Linked DNA regions of Symmachiella macrocystis. The protein of the gene in region 2 binds, or shares a complex with, the protein of the main gene of each other region. Links are inferred from orthologs where the notes say so. Each region holds a gene or a part of one and is shown on either strand. Other genes may lie near its edges. The genes, in order: odhB and CA54_RS11930.

Region 1 (9,503 bases), 2.8 Mb from region 2 along the record:
CTAGTCAGCCAGTTCAATTTCCCCCGGCCGCCAAGTCTTGTCGAAAAAGGATTCTAGCGGGCTGTACAGCCGCAGGATCACAAACCAACCCTTGTCCGGATCGGTCTGGATCCAATTGCCTCGGTCGACTCCATCGGGCCGCTCAGGAGCGAAGTAAATCGTCGTCGAACCGTCCCCGTTCATTGTGGCTGCTGGACTTGGATAGCTTTGGCTTCCGGCACGGGGGTACTTCTGCGGGGTCTGCAGCATCGATCGAGACTGGTTGTCATACACAGTAAATGACCAGAAGCGTGCCGCCGGAATGTCCTTGGGAAGATTGACCTTGTACGTTTTAGAACCGTCGAACGGCTGACCATTCGCATCAAGATTGGCAATGAGATATTGGGAGCCAACATTGGTCAAGAACATACACATTGCTGGTGTGATTCCAGTTGCGGTGTAAAAGAATCCGGTGCGGGAATGAACTCGACGTGCTCCTAGATTCGGAGACTGCTTGACTTCGCCATTTTCCATGATCTGCGGAGGGGGATTGAGGAACTGATACCCACCCTCGAACAGCATGTTCCACCACGCAGAAGATTCTTCGTAGAAACGCCAACGGTCGGTCGGGTGCGCTCCCACACCGAGTGTGCGGGACGCCGCATTTCCCACAACGACCGCTTTCTCCAAAACCTTCCTCATGCGGGCATCGGGGGCAAACTCTTTGCCCTTAACGATGCCGATAGCCGCAAATTGACCGGCAAGTTCCGGATCGAGCGCTTCGGCCGGCTCCATCTGTACCAACTGATTTAGCATTTCGAAGTGACCGAAGTCATTGGGCGGTATGGTGTTGACGACAAGACCTGATCCCTCGACGAATCGCGGGGTTGTGCGCTTGGAGGGCGACGTGACCAGCGGAGCCTTGCCGGACAGATAGCTGCCCACGCTGTTCCCGTAGCTTCCCGCTTGGTAGGGATAGATTTTTAGCGTCTCTTTGGTGCGGGCGATGGCGGGTGCGGGATCGTTCTCTTCAAGGAAAGCTCGAAACAACATCGTGACATGGTTCGTCCGCGATCGCAGAACAAAAAACCCACCTTCCGGAAGTGGTCCTTTGTAGCCGGGGCCCACGAGTAGAAAGGTCCCACCTTTCCCCTTGTCCGGTCCGGCAAGTCCGAAGTCTCCGACCCATCGGAACCAGAAATCGTCGAAGATTCCCAGAACCATTGGTGGCGTCTCAACCACAAGCGGCCCTGCAGCAAGATCAAGATTCCCCCAGAAATAGACCGTGTCCGCATTGGCAGTCAGGAACAGAGAATTCGAATCTAGCATCCTCGATGTGTAGATGAAATCGCCATCTTGCACTCCGACGTCCGCGAACCCCTTTCTAAGGGCGTAAAGAGAGACACCCTGAATCGAATTCATGAACGCATCGACGCCATGGAGATAGTCGAGTTCGTCACGAATCTTTTCCGCGGTTTCTTTAGTGGGGTATCCGTCTTTGAAGCCCAGAGCTCCAAGTTTCGATTGGACGTGATCCGGTGTCGTGACTTGCTTTGGAATTTCCCCCTGAGCCCGGGCTTGTGCGACGAATGCAAACGTCACTGTCAGCGCGATTAGAGATGTCGTCGGTCGCTTCATTTTGTTTCTCCGGTTGAACCGCCTGTGGGGGCGTAATCGGCATCCAGGCTGCGTTGGGAATTTGAACCGCTCCCGCTTCCATCCTGATTACGGACGAACCGGCTGGCCTGCCGAAAAAAAACGGAGAGGTGACAGGCACCCCTCCTTGGCACTGGTTAATCAGTGCCCAGTATCGAAAGTCTGCTCTCCTTGGTCAACTGACTACGGCTATGTCCCGAAATACGTTCCGTTGCCGAAACACGACGGTCGCACCCACGAATCAGGCTTTCACGTCGGTCACGGGCTCCCATATTTCCATCTGCGAATTCAAAATGCCATCCGTCCGTCGTGCAGCCGGTAGATGGCAATTGTTTCGCTGTGGCGAATTGGCAGACACCGCAACGCCGGCCGTGCTCAGCCAACAACTGAAATTCGTTCTGGTTAGATACCCAGTCGGTTCCCGTCACCTTCGTTTGAATTCGCTGGATAGAAGGCCGCAGGTACTTCACCGAGGACGACTTGCCAAAGCACGGTGCGCGAAACCCGCTGTCCCATTTCCAGTTACAACGATCTCTGAAATTTCTCGAAAAATGTCCTAAATCGCTTTACGAATTGACCAGTCCGCTGGAAATGAGATGTTAGGTGAGCGTGGTGCCCAACGATCCCAACGGTCGATCGAACGCCGGATTTTACCGACGTATTCGTCATCGGTTTGCCGAATCGGAAAGAGCTTCACAAAAATTCCTGTCTGCTCGGGTTACATATGCAATGCCCGCCCGTCCACCGCCAGTGACGCTTCCTTTACCGCTTCTGCCAACGTTGGATGCGCGTGGCAACAGCGGGCAAGGTCTTCGCTGCTGGCGCCGAATTCCATGGCCACTGCTGCTTCGGCGATCAAATCTCCCGCGTGCGGACCGATGATGTGTGCGCCTAAAATGCGATCGGTTTTTTCGTCCGCCAGAATCTTCACGCGGCCGTCGGTGTGTCCGATTGCTCGCGCGCGTCCGTTGGCGATGAAGGGGAATTCCCCCTTGCGATAGGCGACGTCGGCTTCCTTGAGTTCATCCTCCGTCTGGCCAACCGAGGCGATTTCCGGCGCAGTGTAGACGATGGCTGGAATCGTGTTGTAATTCACATGCCCGTATCCGTTGACGATCCCTTCGACGCAGGCGACACCTTCCTCTTCGGCTTTGTGCGCCAACATCGCGCCGCCGATCACATCGCCGACGGCATAGATTCCCTCAGCCGAGGTGGCGAGATGTTCATCGACAGGCACAAACCCGCGTTTGTCGGTCTCAATGCCGACCGATTCCAGGCCCAACTCTGCTGTGTTCGGTTTACGGCCCACGGCAACCAGTACGCGGTCGCAGTGGATCGCATCGGCCCCGTCGATGTCGACCGTGCAACCTTTGCCGTCGGTCGTCACGCCGGTCACTTTGCAGCCGAGTTGGAAATTCAGTCCTTGCTTTTTGAAGATTTTCAATGCTTCGGTGGCGATGGCGGAATCCATGCCGGGCAGAATGCGATCCAGATATTCCAGAATCGTTACGCTGGCTCCCAGTCGCCGCCAAACCGTCGCCATTTCTAAACCGATCGCACCCGCGCCGATCACCACCAGATGCCCCGGGACTTCGCCATAAGTCAATGCTTCGGTGCTGGTGCCGATGCGGTCTCCATCCAGTTCAATGCCCGGCAATGTCGCCGGCACGCTGCCGGTGGCAATAATGATTTTATCGGCCGTAAGTTCCGTCTCCCCCTCACTGCCCGACACAGTCACCTTGCCGGCAGCAGTGATACGACCGCGTCCTAGGTATCGGGTGATCTTATTTTTCTTAAATAGCGAATCGATCCCGCCGGTCAGCGCGCGGACAACGCGATCCTTGTTTTTGAGCATCTTCCCCAGGTCCAATTGCACGCCGTCGACCATGATCCCGTGCGACGACAGGTCCCCTTTGATCTCGGAGAATTGTTCGCTCGATTCCAACAGCGCCTTGCTGGGAATGCAGCCCACTCGCAGGCAAGTGCCGCCCAGAGATTTATCGAGTTCAATGCAGGCGACGTCCAAGCCGAGTTGGGCAGCACGAATCGCCGCCACATATCCACCCGGCCCGCCGCCGATGATGATGAGGTTGTGTTTGGTCATTTGTTCTTTAGTAGGCTGTTATTAGTAGGCAGTAGACAGAGGGCAGTAAAAAGTGGCCGGTGGTCAGTGGCCGGTGGTGGGTGCATGATCGTCGAACGGCATCGGGGCGCCAAGCCTACGGGCTATGGTCTATAGCCTAAAGCCTACTACCTCACGCCTGTCCCCTCGCGCCTCCGCTAAACCAACTGGCGGATTGGTTGCGGAGCGGTGATGATTTGTTCGACGTCTTTGGGGACGTTGGTGAGCAGGCGGACTTCGGCGATGTCGAATAGCGTGTGCATGACGGTCGCTAACACGTTTTTGCTGCTGATCGGATCCGAGGCGGGTGAGCCAGCGGTGCTGTCCGAACGGCCGACGACTTGGCCCATGTTTAAGCCGCCACCAGCAAACGCCAGCGTGCAGAGATTGCCCCAATGGTCGCGGCCGCCATGTTTGTTGATCCGTGGCGTGCGGCCGAATTCGCCCGTAATGACCAGCAGAATCTTTTCACTCAGACCCCGCTGCGCGACATCTTCAATAAACGCCGAAGCTGCTTTGTCGACCGCCGGGGTGAGCGAACTCAACCCGTCGGCCATCGTGAATTCCTTGCCTCCGCCATGCATGTCCCATCCGCCGCAAGTCACGGTGACAAAACCGCACCCCGCTTCACACAACCGCCGGGCTAACAACATTTGTTTGCCCAAGGCGACCGGTGAAAACTGTGTGGCATAACTGTTCCGCTTTTTAACCGCATCGGTGGGCTCAAATTTGCTGGTGTCGTAGCGAGCGACATTTTGCGGGTTTTCCTTCGACAAATCAAACGCATCCGCCACGCCGCGGGTCAGCACGTCGAACGCCTGTTGTTGAAATTGATTGGCCGATTCCACCACGCTGCCGGAATCAAATCGTCGTCGCAGTAGATCGAGTTCGTTGAGCAACATCCGCCGATCATCGAGCCGGTCCCCTTTGAGGTTCAGCCGCATGTTGTCGATAATTTCGCCACCGGCACTGGGGTCGAACGGTTTATAAACCGAGGACAAACTGCCTGTTTGCGAAACGCGACCGATGTTGTGGTACAGCTTTTTGTATTGGTCTCCCACCGCGCTGGGCGTGACCAGCGCATTTTCCGGCATGCCGGTCTTCGGATTGGTCAACCCGGCGACGCGGGCATACAGCGCCCCCATCATCGCCCCGGTTGAATTTCCCCCCGCCATGACATGCATGGCCGCCGGGCCGTGACTGGAGATGCCGTGCCGATACGACCGCACAACCGCCATTTTGTCCGCCAGCGCCGCCAACTGCGGAAACGACCCGCCGAACGTCACACCGGGCAGCGAGGTTTGGACTTCGCCCGTGATGCTGCGGATTTCCTGCGGAGCGGTCATCTTGGGATCGAACGTCTCAAACTGACTCGGTCCCCCTTGCAGGTTCAGCACCACAACCGATTTGTCCCGCACCGCATGACCTTTCGCTGCCGCCTGAGCCTTGAGCGACAACAACGACGCCATCGACAACCCACCGACAGCAGAGGTTCCGATTTGCAAAAACGAGCGCCGCGATCCTCCACGGCTGCGCGAATCACCAGAAATTGTGAGCATACCTCGACTCCCGAGGGGGTTTGAACGTTGAGCATAGGGAACGCAACAAATCGACGTTTGTTTATGCTACACGATCCGACGGCGTTTGTCGCTATGGAATTGATAGAAAGGGGTGGCCAACTGCTCAGCGATTGGGCGCCGTTCTTCACAAGACGCCTTCTCTCAGTTTACGGGGGTTTGCCACGGTGTTAATAAGGGAAAAGGCAGTGCGACAGAATGCCCCACTTTGCAATTGTTGAATCCACGGACGCTCCCTATGACGTCATTCACCGACGATGAAGTCCTTCAAATTTTTGAGGATCTACCAAATCATCTGGGCTGTTCGCCTGCAGATCTTGATGATGCCGAAAAGGCATTCGGCGCCGTCTTTCCCCCAATTTATCGTCGACTCATGTTGCTCGATGAACGCCGCATGCTTTCAATAGGCTGGATACTTCCTGTTGGCAAACTCGCTGCGTGGAAACGCGATGCGGAACATCTTCTAAAAAATGATGAACACACTTATCGGTTGGAACCCCATCATGTCGTTTTTGCTTGGTATGACATCCACTCATTCTATTTTTTTACCGCCGATGGTAGTGATGATGTCCCGGTATATCGCTTCAACTACTATTCTGACGACGACGATTGGCTCCCAGCTATCGAGTCCACTTCTGTGCGTGAATTTCTCATCAAGCGAATCCGATCGTATTTGAAGCTTAACTTTGCGGACCTTTAATATTGCCAGAATAATCTGACCGCCCAACGGCAGGCTGTCGTAGCATCTGGCAACTTCGTAACCCAGTTAATCCAAATCGGTCCGACCGCAGCGTTCACATTATTGGCCAAAGGCCAATATTCACTCTAGCCTAACAGCAACGCCCTAGGTGTCGAAGAGCGTAATTCCCCCCATTAGCCAACGCCCAACGTCACCCGTGGCGCCGTTCGTTACGTGTTGAATACGGCCTGCGGCCAAACCTGTGCGACTCAAATAATGCCGTAACCGATTTCTTCTCGCATCGTTGACCAGCACGCATTTGGGTCATCGAAGCAGTTTTTGTCGATCGCCAACATGAAATTGCTGAATATTCGAACTCGATCCTCATCCAGAACTTCGTCGGGGATGTTCCACATGTTGACTCTTTCAAAAGATTGCATCATCTGTGGAAACGACGAATTGATGAATATCAATCTACTTGGTTCTAGGAAGTGGACACTTCCCGTTTCAGGATCAACCACGACGGGAACGTCGACATCATTCCTCCCGATTTCAAAATAAGTCCACTCGCCAAATTGATGCGACATGAAATTGAAATCGAGCGAATACCGAACACTCAAGCACTCGAAGTCCAGTGTTTCGCCCGTGCGGCCGATCTGTTTAAGGTATTGTTGACGTTCCATGACGTGCCTCGATTCCGCTGCGCCCACCACATTGGCCAACGGCCAATATCACCGGGTCATGCTTTCGTCGCATTATGTATTTGGCCTTCAGCCAAAACCACGTTCTTGCGCTTCTCCCCTGGGGCGAATGCCCCAGGCTATGGTGTCGTAAGGCCTTCGGCCATACTTTCTAGACGGGAGGCGCTAGTATTTGAATTCACCGTAAACCAAACAATTATTGATTGCCGTAATAGTCTTCAAAAAGGTCATCAAAATCGCGGTAGCCGCACATCCCCAGAGTGGCGAAATGATCAAGGGGACTAAGGAAACGGCGGCGAACCCCCAAAATCTTCAGTGCCCGATTGATGGGTTCATTTGGACCCTTGTTCGGCACGATGACTTCCGTCGTCGCCGGCGCCATGATTTCCGCCGTCCCCTGATAGACGGCGGCTGCTTGCAAGCCGACTCCACCAAAATAGTCCGTTTGGATCACCGCGAACGGTGCTGACCCTGCCACTGACTGGACAATGTGATGTACCACGCAAGAATTCAACAGCGGGACGTCGGCTACATCGTCATGAATACCAAGTCGCTCAGCCCAGGCATCGACGTAGGCCGGTTCGAGTGCGATTACCGTGAATCCCTTGAGGCACGGTACGGTTTTGACGTCAAATTCGCGCGCACGCTTAGCATCAATTTCGCCGGCAACCACCACTGCCGAAATAGAATGACCCATATAAGAGTAAACCTCTTCAGGGCTGAATTACACTACTAACCCTACAGTCTAAGGCCTACTGCCTAAAGCCTGCGGCCAACGGCCGCGTCACACCTCCAACACCAAACGTGCCGGGTCCTCGATCACCTCTTTAATCCGCTTCAAAAAGCTGACTGCTTCGCGGCCATCGACGATGCGGTGGTCGTAGGTCAGGGCGACGTACATCATGGGGCGGATGACGACTTCGCCGTTGACGGCGATCGGGCGATCGATGATGCCGTGCATGCCGAGCACACCGCTTTGAGGCGGGTTGACGATGGGCGTCGAGAGCAGTGAACCGTAGACGCCGCCGTTGGTGATCGTGAACGTGCCGCCTTGCAGTTCCTCGATACCGATTTTATTTTCTTGCGCTCGGCGACCGAAATCGTTGATGTTTTTTTCGACTTCGGCAAAGCTCAGCCGTTCGGCATTGCGGAGCACCGGTACGATGAGCCCCTTGCCGCCGCCCACGGCAATCCCGATGTCGTAGTAGTTGTAGTACACCATCTCTTTGCCGCGGACCTGCGCATTGACCTGCGGGAATTCGTTCAAGGCGGCGACGGCTGCTTTGACGAAGAAGGACATGAAGCCCAATTTGACGTCGTGCTTTTTGATGAATGCGTCTTTGTACCGAGCGCGGGCATCTTTGACGGCTGACATGTCGATCTCGTTGAACGTCGTCAGCAGAGCGGCGTTTTGTTGGGCTTCGACAAGTCGTTCGGCAATGCGGCGGCGGATGGGACTCATCGGCACCGTTTTTTCCAACCGTCCGTTTTCTGAGGCGGCCGTCGCTGGTGTTTGTGGTGACGATTGGGGCGTGTCAGCGGCGCGCTGCACGTCCTCTTTGAGCAGGCGTCCACCCGGCCCGGTCGCGGTGACGTCGCTAGCGGCGATCCCCGTTTCGGCCATCATCCGTGCAGCAGCCGGCATGACAATCTGCTCTCCGGTTGAGGCGGTCTCGGATTTGGTTTTTCTCGCTGCTGCTGCGGTCGCTGCCGGTTCACTGCCGCCGGGATTCTCCACCGGCTCCAATTGCCCGATGATTTCCCCGATCGCCGCTTCCTCACCCGCCTCTTTGGTGATTTTAGTAATAATGCCGCTTTGCGGAGCGGGAACGTCAAACGTGGCTTTGTCCGTTTCGAGTCCGACAAGCGGTTGGTCCATTTCGATCCAGTCCCCTTCGGCGACGTGCCACTCGCCAATGAAGACCTCGTTGATCGATTCCCCCACCGTGGGGACCTTAATATCAATAGACATCAGTATACGTGCCTTTTTGGTGTGTAAGTATCAGTCCGCGCTGCTCAATGCGCATTGTTGATGGATTGCTTGGCTTTGTCAAAGCTTGTCTCGCCGAATTCACAGTCATATCATAGACTCGTTGAATCCCGCTTGTGGTAGTTTCAACGGGTAGATACAAGGGGCTTGGCGACGAACCATGAAACTTTTCCGGAAACAGCGGCAAATGCAATTTTTTAATATTCGCTGGGCCATGATTCTCTGTGTTGCCGCCGTGATCATGGTGGCGGCAAACAAATACGGGCCTTCACCGGCCTTCGCAGCGGATGCCACGCCCCCGGCCGAAGTGCTAAAACCGGCCGACGCACCTGTTCCTCCCTCGCCGGTGGTCGAGTCGAACAATCAGGTGTTCAAAATCACGCTGGCGGCTGTGTGCGGCGTCGGCGTCGCCTTGGCGGTCGGTTCATGGATCTTGTTTCGCAAACGCCCGTCGTAATCCCAATCGTTAAAGCAACACCCAACCGCTGTCGGCGTGGCCGAAATCGAACGTATCGGGATGCAAAATCTCGGCGAAAATCTCCGCCGATTCGACCAACCGGGGACCAGGGCGATTGAAGTATTGATTGCCGTCGGTCACACAAACCCGGCCGTTTTGCACGGCTTGAAGTTGTGACCACTGTGGCTTGTCCATGAGTATTGACATTTCCTTGCGGGCGCGGGGGATGTCGAAACCACAGGGCAGAATCGCGATTACCTCCGGATCGGCGTGGATGAGCTCCTCCCATGTCATCCAGGGCGAGTGCTCACCGGCTGTGCCGAATAGATTCGTGCCGCCGGC
Region 2 (9,973 bases):
TGTGGCTAAGAAAACCTCCCGCTGTCCATGGCAGTAGGAGAATCGCAGCTTGACGCAACCTACAACGCGTACTAAGTTTCCGTGACACGTGCGCTGTCGCTGTTGTGTGCACCGTATAACCGCTACAACCTGTTAGTCTTCCCCCGAAATTCCCCTGACTTCTGGATTGCCGAACTATGACCGTTCCGTTGGATCAAGCCATTGCGGACAAAACCGCTAAAATTGGAATTGTGGGTTTGGGCTACGTCGGACTGCCGTTGATCCGTGCGTTTATCGCCTCGGGATTCGACACCATGGGCTTTGATGTCGATCAGCGCAAGGTCGATTTGCTGAAAGCCGGGAAGACCTACATTGATCACATCAAACCGGAGTGGATCCAAGAATGGACTGCTTCCGGGAAGTTTGAGCCGACCGCCGATATGGCGCGCATGGCGGAAGCCGATACGCTGCTGATTTGCGTTCCCACGCCGCTGTCCGATAGCCGCGATCCCGATCTGTCATACGTTGAAGGGACGGCTCAGCAAATTGCCGCCTCCTTGCGCCCGGGGCAATTGGTGATTCTGGAAAGCACGACCTATCCCGGCACCACCCGCGATGTGTTGTTGCCGATCCTGTCAGCTTCGGGATTGGAAGCGGGCAAAGATTTTTATCTGGCCTACAGCCCCGAACGTGAAGATCCGGGTAATCTCGATTTCTCCGCCGATGGAATTCCCAAAGTGGTAGGCGGCATCGATGAAACGAGTTCACGGCTGGCAAAGCTGCTGTACGATTCGGCCATCGTCAATACGGTGCCGGTCTCGTCGCCAGAAGTCGCCGAAGCGTGCAAGATTTTGGAAAACACCTATCGTGCGGTCAATATCGCGCTGGTCAATGAATTGAAGATGTTGCTCGATCGGATGGACATCGATGTCTGGGAAGTCATCGATGCGGCCAAGACCAAGCCGTTTGGTTTCCAGGCGTTCTATCCCGGCCCCGGTTTGGGCGGCCACTGCATTCCAATCGATCCGTTTTACTTAAGCTGGGTCGCCCGCAAGGAAGGTATGCAGACGCGGTTTATTGAGTTGGCCGGCGAAGTCAACACACACATGCCGCAATACGTCATCGACCGACTGGCGCTGGCGCTCAACGAGCACGGCAAGCCGATCAAGGGGAGCAAAATTTGCGTGTTGGGCGTCGCCTATAAAAAAGACGTCGACGATCCCCGTGAAAGCCCATCGTTCGTGCTGATGGACCTATTGCGGGAACGGGGAGCGGTGCTGAGCTACAGCGACCCGCACGTCCCCAAACTGCCGCAAATGCGGCACCACGACGTCCCGGATCTGAGCAGTGAAGAATTGACGCCCGAATTTCTAGCGTCACAAGACTGCCTGCTGATATCGACGGACCACACCCGTTTCGACTACGAAGCCATCGTGCGACACGGGCAATTGATCGTCGACACGCGGAATTCGACGAAGAATGTCGTTGATGGGCGCGAGAAGATCTGGAAAGCGTAAATCGCTCGTGATTAAATGAGCCACGGATTAACACAGATCAAACACGGATGTTGGCGCTGCTGGCATTCAAAATCGCTCATTCCGCTTTACGACGTCGGCCCCTGTGAGAGTGCCAATAGCAGGTTTACGCCGTTAAACAGGGCGTGCATTAGTACGTTGGTTAGGTAACTGCGGCGGCGGTAGTAGACGTAGCCTAGGATCAACGATAGCGGGATCAACGGCAGTGGGTCGGGCCAGGAGTTGGCGTGGATGGCGGCGAAGGCAATAGCGACCGATACGATCGCTGTGGATGGGGTCACGCGGTCTTGCAACCAGCCTTGTAGGATCACGCGAAATAGCAGCTCCTCGCAGAGCGGTGCGGCGACCAATACGGCGAGCGTGATCCAGGCAACTGTTTGTACCGAGGGATGGTCCTGCAGCATGCGGATGAGGGGGTGCCCGTTGTTCGCTGTGCGGAGCGGTTCGATCAATAGGCTCACGATCCACACGGGAAGTAGGCTGGCGAACAAACCCCATAGGGCTGCTTTGAAGTCGCCTCCCCATTGGCCGGGCAGCGGCAGCAGATCGCGCGGCTTGGCGCCGGCGGCATAAAGCCATAATGGGATCAACAGGGCACATTTTCCCAGCCCGGAATATGTGCCGGCTTGAATTCGAGTGAGGGGGCTGGATTCGCTTTCCAGACCCAGCAGAGAAACGACGATCGCATCGGCGAGCACCCAAATGCCGAGCGCTGCTAAGATCGACCAGTGGTCCCAGCGGACCGGTTGGGGTTCGCATTGCTGGAGTGGCAGACGGCCTTGTGTGAACTCGCGCACAGCGGTTGCCCAGACAGCGGCACTGATGAATCCGGCCAGCGTCATCAGCAGCGGAATGAGATCGTCGAAGGAAGTCATACGCAACGGCTACTCGCGATTGAAGGCCCGTGCGATAATGACGTCCTGTTCCACACGATGGCTCCGTGCCGAACCGGTTGCCGGACTGGCCGACGAGGCTCGGCAGACACACGAGAGCGGAAACCGGCCGAACAATCGTTCGCCGAACCGGCAAAACAGATACCGCCAGGCACCCATGTTCTCCGGTTCGTCCTGGATCCACACTGCGGGAGTGCCAACGGGATAGTCGGCTAGAATCTTGTTTAGGCCTTCTTCATACAGTGGATAAAGTTGCTCGATGCGGATGATGGCCACGTCATGACGATCCCATTCCTCTCGTTCGGCAATCAGATCGTAGTAGACCTTACCGCTACACAACAAAATTCGCTTGACCTCGGCTGGATCACTCTCGAGCGCGTCGGGAATCGAATATTGGAACTCACCGGTAGCACACTCGTCGAGTGTAGAGACTGCTTCGGGATGCCGTAGCAGGCTTTTTGGCGTCATGACGATCAGCGGTTTTTTCCAACGGCACAAGACTTGTCGTCGCAAACAATGAAACATTTGTGCCGGGGTTGTGGGGGAAACGATTTGCATGTTGTCGTCCGCGGCCAGGGTCAAAAACCGTTCTAGCCGCGCGCTGGAATGCTCTGGACCCTGCCCTTCAAATCCGTGTGGTAACAACACGACCACGCCACTGAGCCGATCCCATTTATCCTCACCACTGGCGATGAACTGGTCAAAGATGACTTGCGCGGTATTGGCGAAGTCGCCGAACTGTGCTTCCCAGATGACCAGTCCGTCGGGACAGTCGAGGCTGTAGCCATATTCAAATCCAAGGACCCCTGCTTCGGACAATGGGCTGTTGAAGATATCAACCGCGCCTTGTTCAGGAGCAAGATGTCTGAGTGGAATATAAGAGTGCCCGTCGTCGTAGTCGCACAGCACGGCGTGCCGATGACTGAACGTGCCGCGGCCCACGTCTTGGCCGCTTAGCCGTAATCGTGTCCCTTCAGCAACCACGGTCCCCATGGCCAATGCCTCAGCAGCCCCCCAATCGAGCGGTCGTTTGCCTTCAGCCATTTCCCGACGGGCTGCTAACAGCCGATTGATTTTGGGGTGCGGAGTAAAATCGTCCGGCAGTTCAGTTTGGATCTTCAAGATTTCACTGAGCACCGATTTGTCGACGGCTGTCGAGACTTGGTCCGCCTTGCTCACGTGACCGCCATGATAGCCCAGCCAAACCCCTCCCAACTTATCGACGCATTGAATAAAGGTCTCGCGGCGGGCAATCGCCAAGTCCTTCTCCAGTTCTTTGCGTCGGTCCTCGATGATGGCGTCGGCTTCTTCTTTGGTCATGCCCCGCAACGACAGCAGGTGATTCAAATATGCTTCGAAGACCGTGGGCCGGTTTTTGATCGCGCGGTACATCACCGGTTGCGTGAACATCGGCTCGTCGCCTTCGTTGTGTCCGCGGCGGCGATAACAGTACATATCGATGATCACGTCGCGCTGGAATTCGCGGCGAAAATCGAGCGCCAAATCGACCACCTGTGCCACCGCCTCGGGGTCTTCACCATTCACGTGGAAGATAGGGCTTTGCAGCATCTTGGCGACGTCAGTGGCATAAGTGCTCGAACGCGCCTCTTTAGGCCCGGTGGTGAAACCGATTTGATTGTTGACGATGACGTGAATCGTGCCACCGGTGGAGTATCCGGGCAACTCGCTGAGGTTCAATGTCTCTTGAACGATTCCTTCACCGGCGAAGGCAGCGTCGCCGTGGATTAAGATCGCCATGCTGCGGTGACCTTCGGCGTCACCTTTACGATCCTGTTTGGCTCGTAGTCGTCCCACGGCAACGGGGTTCACGAATTCCAGATGGCTGGGGTTGAAGCAGAGCGTGAGGTGCACTTCATTGCCCTCGGCGGTCGTCCAATCCGAACTATGTCCGAGATGGTATTTGACGTCGCCGCGGCCGAAGTTCAGCTCGGGATCTTTGTCTTCGAATTCGCGGAAAATCAGTCGGGGGCTTTTTCCCAGAATGTTGGCCAACACGTTCAGCCGCCCGCGATGCGCCATGCCCAGCACGATTTCGCGGACACCGTCATCCCCCGCTTTGTCGATGGCCATATCGAGTAACGGAATTAGGCTTTCGGCTCCCTCCAACGAAAAACTTTTGGCGCCGACAAATTTGGTTTGGATAAATTCCTCAAACAGGACCGCGTTACTCAAACGCGTCAGAATTCGCAACTGCTCGTCCCGGCCCAACTTGATGTGATTGGCGGTCTTCTCCATACGATCTTGCAGCCATTGCCGTACGCTCAGGCTATCAATGTGCATGAACTGCGCGCCGATGGAGCGGCAATATGTGGTTTGCAGCCACTTGATCATGGCGCGGATCGTGTTGACTTCCGGGCCGCCGAACCATTCGGTCGACATCGGCCGCTGTAGGTCTTCCTCGGTGAAGCCGTAAAAGGCCGGGTCCAGTTCCGCCGGGCTGCTGCGTGGCTGATCCAGCGGATCGACAGCGGCAATGATGTGTCCCCGCACGCGAAAGTTGCGGATTAACTGATCCAATCGTTCCTGCAAACCGGCCATGTCGTGGACATCGCTGGATTTTTTGCCGTTGGCCGAGACGTTGGATGTTGGATTGAACAGGCTGCGTTGGCCGAACGGCGATTGCGCGGATTGCGGAGGCGGACCGTCTTGGCCCAGCATCTCCTCGCGGAACCAAGCCCGCCATTGTTCGGGGACCGACGTGGGATCGCGCTGGTATTCGGCGAATAGCTGCTCGACGAATGCCAAACTTTGGCTGTTGAGCTGTTCGCCGATGTGGGTACCATTTTGTGTTTCGGCGGGGATGCTGTCTGGGGGAGCGTGATTCATGGGCGTGATGTTGCCGCAACCAAAAATGAAGAAGTCTGAATAAGGGCAGAAAGCCCGCACACGTCAAACCGTCAATGTCTGTAGCGCCTCTTCGCGGGTCGCCACGATCGGCACGATTTTGGACATGTTCATTGTGCCCAAAACCTCCAACATCTGCGACGATGCGTTGCAAATGACCGATTTGCCCCCATGCTTACGCACAGCCTTGGAGAAGACAATCATCATGCCGATGAATTCGGACCCGAAATAAAAGGCGTCCGAGAGATCGATCAAGAGGCCTTTGATCTCTTTGCTGGCTAAATCCCGCTGCATGGAACTGGAGGCCATGTGAAAATCGCGATATCGAAATTCACCCGCGCCGAAGTGCGGGATGAGGATTAAGATATCGCCGTTCTGTTCCGTTTCATAGATACTCATGCGCTATTCGTCGTTCCGAATCGAGAATCCCTTTTGTCAGTCCACCACGCGACGATTACTGCGTCCCCATTGGGAACAAATGAGCGAAATCGGCAACGTTCAGCATGGCATCGCAAATATCGTGCTGTCGCACTTCGCGATTTGTGGTCAAGGGCCTATGGTACCTGATTAGGGCCCGCAAATACAATTGGTTCCACACGTCCCTTTTGTGCGATCGTTGCCAAATAAGCCGTTCGTGTTGCCTAGCGGTATGGGTTGGAGATTCCAGCTGAGCGGCAATCACGATTCGCGGCCCGATCCGGAGTCGCCGGCGGATAACCTAGCCAAGGCTGCTGAGGTGCGCGTGAGTACTTCCTGGAGAGCGTCCATGGTTTCGCGAGCCTGGAAATCGTTTTCCACGCGATCCAGCCGCAGAGCGATTTCAGGAATGCGGCTGGTTAAAGACTTGATCTGGTGTTGCTCGTCCTCGAATTGCTCATCGGCCAGTTTTCGTTCCGTCACATCCCAGAAGAGGACCTGCACACCGATGTGGTGCCCTTGAGCATCCTGCACGGGCGTTTTAAAGACTTCGACATAACGGATGTCGCCGTCGATATTCAAATGCCGCTCGACATCGTGCAGGACTCCGCCTCGTTTGAGCACGTCGGCGTCATCGCGGCGGTATTTGTCCGCCATTTCCTGGGGAAACAGGTCATAATCGGTTTTGCCGATCAACTCACCAGGGCGAGAGCCTGATTCTTGGCAGAACCGCTGATTGGCGAACAGGATCCGCCCGCCGAGATCCTTGAAGATGACGTTCACCGGCATGCTTTCGAGCAAGGCGTGCGAAAGCTCTTTCGAAACGGGGAATCCGTCGACTGAAGAAGACCGCAGTTGATCTTCGCTGGCCATAATGGCATTCGCTGGCAAGTACACGGTTCCCACACGCTGCCAATCGAGTCTGTTTGACAACGCAGCAATTGAGTTGCGGCCCGCACTGTCGCATCAACGGTTTGGGGGCCGCGGCATCCTCTACCCTCGGAAATAGTGGCCCGCTGGTAATCTAATCCGATGTGGGGTGGTTTGCAAGATGGAGCAGCGGTTGGGGGACACGACTAGGTAGTTTCGTCAAGTCGTTTCAAAATCCTCTGACGCATTTCGCTGATACGGACCTGAAATTTCCAGAACATGCTCAACCCGGTTTTGACACGGGCATTAGCGTTGCATGTGCAGACCACCGGTCCTTTCGACAAAACGTCGCCAACTTTCGATGGCACGGCTCCGTTTTTGCACGGAACCACTGCTGGGATGATACCCCAAAGTTCCCTGCTTTTCTGAAAGATGTCGCACTTCGTCGAAGGCCATCTCCCGAATCACTTGTTGATCGTGTCCCATCCACTTCACCAATTGCAACGACGGCGCCAAACGTTCGGCGTCGGCCTTGGGAATACCCCAAAGTAGACTATAGATCACGTCGGGGGTTTCTTCGTAGTAAACCTTGGAAAGCTCCTGTTTGAGTTTGTCGCCATTCTCGGGATCGGTCGGCAGCCAGTCCCGCAGTCCATCCGCGGCGGCCCGCCGGGCACTTTCAGATTCCGAACCGGAAAGTGCCTTGACCAGCACTTCGTAATTTTCGGTCAACGCAAAACATTTGACTCCCAACGCGGCAATGTCCTCGTCGGCGTGATCTACAGCTCCAACCAACGAGATTTCGATCGGCTGTACCTCGTCAAATTCTCGTGCGAAGCGGCGGCTGTGCTCCAATTGCTTTCCTGTTAACTTCGGCATACCAAGCCAGTTGGGCATGGTCGTGAGCGGAGCAGATGGCTCAACGGTGCCATCTGCACTCACCTGAGGGCGTTGCCCTGGCGTTAAGGGGATCCAAGCGGGACCATCTTTGACAATTTTGAGTTGTTTTCCATCAAAGAATTGGATTGTCCCCGCTGCCACATAGAGGTCGCCGGTGTAGGAATTGTCTACCAACGGTTGGTCCGATCCCTCGGGACGACGCGGGTTGATTTCCAAGCCCCAGACGGCATCGGGTGTGAGGAATTTCACCTGCCATAACTCATTCCCCACTTTCAAACCAATTTCGACCGGCCCGTCATGGTCGTTTGCTGATTTTGAATTGCCGCGAAAGACTAACCGGCCGCGGGTGACTTTAAGTGTGCAATGTCCTGCCTCGCTGGACTCAGACAATTCCATCAATGATCCGTTTTGGCTGCCCGGCAACAGCGTGACGTGCGTGTTTCCTTCTGAGAGCCGAACCGATGCAAAATAGGGATCGGGCACCGCAATCCGATCACCCGGGTGGATCTTCGAACGGGGCGCTAACTTACTCCAGCCCGCTTCGTGGGGATCGTGGACCAACATGATCCCGTTTTGTCCGGGTTGGTATTGCGCGGTCACTGGCGAACGCAGTTTTTCGGGGGGTGTTGGGACCGTTTCCAACGGCTGTGGAGGTGTCTCGACAACCGCAACTTTGTCCTGCTCGCTCTCAGCGGAAACAAGTTCCGGCCCGGGATCCGTTTCGCTTGTCGCTGTTTCCGTTGCTGTTTCATCCAGCGCTTCAGTCGGCGTTGTATCCGTCGGAGTCGCGGGCAATGGTGTCTCGGTTTCTGTTTCCAATTCCGTTTCTACCGGGACATCCGGCGGGAAGAGGTTGTCGTCCTGCGGATCGACCTCGGGCAAAACGGTATCAATTTCGCCGGGCAAGGTGGTGGCGACTTCAACCGCACCATCGGGTGGCGCAGGGGGATCGATGGATGCTTCTGGATCGAACGTTTCAATTTCAGCGAGCTGTGTATCATCCGGTTCGTCTGCGGATTCCGCCTGTGCCGGCGGCTCAACCACTTCCTCGACGACCTCTACCTCTTCAGTACCAGCAAGCTCATTGCTGGCAATTTCCACGGGAACTTCATCAACGGTCGGCTCCTCTTGCGCGGGCAGTTTGGGCTGCTTTTTCTCAATCGCGGCAAAATTCGCCTGCCCGCCAGTGCCGGCGTTATCCGTGACGTTTTTTTCGTCCGACTGGCTGGGATCTATAATCATGAGCGCGACCAGCAACAACCCAGCCCCGACTGCCACAAAGGGGAGCGCGCGTTTCCACAGCGGCGGTTTTCGCAAATAGTCGGGAATCCCTTTGCGAAAGTCGTCTTGTTCAGCGACCGCCGGACGAGCGGCGACCGGCTGCGGCGCTGGACGAGCGCCCGACTTCGATTTGGACCGCTCTTTCGTGGGGGCTGGTTCCGGGGCGGGAGTGGGCAGCGTGGCGACCTGTTCCGGTGCGGTGAGGGCGTAAATCCGTTCGCGGCTTTCCGGAACGATATCGACCGGTTCGCCCAGAACGAGCGTCAAAATCTGATGGCAACCCGCGACCTCAGCCAAGTAGATGTCCGATTCCAGAGAGGTCTTCTCCACGTCCGCCACCTTCTCCGGCGGCAGTGTGTTATCCAAATATTCGGCAACCGTGTTGGGGTCCAATCCGCTGCCGGGACCGGTTAGCGTCGGTGCGGTCAGCCGTCGTCGTCGTAAGACCTCGCGAATGCGGTTGATCAACGACGTGGCGAAATGGCTGTCGGCAATTTTTTCGCCGAGTTCCTTCGTCTGCTTCGGCTCTAAAATATCGTCGAGATATGCCAGCAGTGTTCTCAGGGTCAACCGCACGGTCCTACTCCTTCACATCAAATTTCAATCAACGTCGCGTTTGGGAAACATCCCCTACTCCTGTTAGTGGGGAATCCGCTCACATTTCGTACAACAAAATCGCTAAAAAATTAAAAAAACTCAAATTCCTTGAAATCCAACCTCCACTTCTCTCAAAACAGCGGAGAATTTCGCCGCAGATGGTTACGATGGGTGTACGTTCGTCCCACTCCCCCCCTGAACCGCCGGAGGTCCGCGATTCGATGCTGACTCGATTGCCATTCCTATGCTGTTTGTTGATCGCTGCCATTTTCTGTGCGGCGCTGCCCCATTCCGCCGCTGCCGAGGAGGCCCCCAAGACAAAACGGTTGCTGCTCATTGGGCAGGGGCCGGACAATCACAAACCGACGACACACGAATACATGGCCGGAATGCAGGTCGTCGCCCATTTGCTGCAGAATGTCGACGGTCTGCAAACGATCATCACCAAAGCGGACGAACCGTGGGCCGAGGGACCGGAGTTGCTCGACGGTGCCGATGGAGTAGTGCTGTTTGTCTCGCAAGGGGCAAAGTGGCTCAGCCAGAACCCGGAACGGTTGGCAGCGTTTGAGCGGCTCGCCCAACGGGGCGGCGGTTTTTCGGTGTTGCATTGGGGAATGGGAACCCGGGAGGCAGCCG

Evidence for each region.
Region 1: CA54_RS11930 (region 2) and odhB share a complex: the UniProt entries of both Bacillus subtilis proteins name them as parts of the 2-oxoglutarate dehydrogenase (OGDH) complex. The link is inferred for Symmachiella macrocystis from one-to-one orthologs.

Annotation. Positions count from the first base shown.
Region 1 is NZ_SJPP01000001.1:286,026-295,528, reverse strand. The notes cover bases 6,593-9,503. They hold odhB (2-oxoglutarate dehydrogenase complex dihydrolipoyllysine-residue succinyltransferase), read right to left. Parts: upstream 8,687-9,503; coding sequence 7,499-8,686; downstream 6,593-7,498. Other genes in these bases: CA54_RS01090 (cobalamin-binding protein), read right to left, coding at 9,171-9,503; CA54_RS01095 (hypothetical protein), read left to right, coding at 8,892-9,161; CA54_RS01105 (hypothetical protein), read right to left, coding at 6,911-7,411; CA54_RS01110 (hypothetical protein), read right to left, coding at 6,593-6,696. Outside these bases: CA54_RS01130 (DUF1254 domain-containing protein), read right to left, coding at 1-1,617; lpdA (dihydrolipoyl dehydrogenase), read right to left, coding at 2,354-3,739; CA54_RS01120 (DUF1501 domain-containing protein), read right to left, coding at 3,916-5,316; CA54_RS01115 (SMI1/KNR4 family protein), read left to right, coding at 5,573-6,034; more of CA54_RS01110, read right to left, coding at 6,283-6,592. UniProt on the Bacillus subtilis protein: E2 component of the 2-oxoglutarate dehydrogenase (OGDH) complex which catalyzes the second step in the conversion of 2-oxoglutarate to succinyl-CoA and CO(2).
Region 2 is NZ_SJPP01000001.1:3,093,933-3,103,905, forward strand. Bases 2,199-5,579 are described here. They hold CA54_RS11930 (2-oxoglutarate dehydrogenase E1 component), read right to left. Parts: upstream 5,255-5,579; coding sequence 2,399-5,254; downstream 2,199-2,398. Other genes in these bases: CA54_RS11925 (CPBP family intramembrane glutamic endopeptidase), read right to left, coding at 2,199-2,389; CA54_RS11935 (STAS domain-containing protein), read right to left, coding at 5,318-5,579. Also shown: CA54_RS11920 (nucleotide sugar dehydrogenase), read left to right, coding at 177-1,496; more of CA54_RS11925, read right to left, coding at 1,583-2,198; more of CA54_RS11935, read right to left, coding at 5,580-5,671; CA54_RS11940 (PAS domain-containing protein), read right to left, coding at 5,951-6,562; CA54_RS11945 (hypothetical protein), read right to left, coding at 6,866-9,316; CA54_RS11950 (ThuA domain-containing protein), read left to right, coding at 9,559-9,973. UniProt on the Bacillus subtilis protein: E1 component of the 2-oxoglutarate dehydrogenase (OGDH) complex which catalyzes the decarboxylation of 2-oxoglutarate, the first step in the conversion of 2-oxoglutarate to succinyl-CoA and CO(2).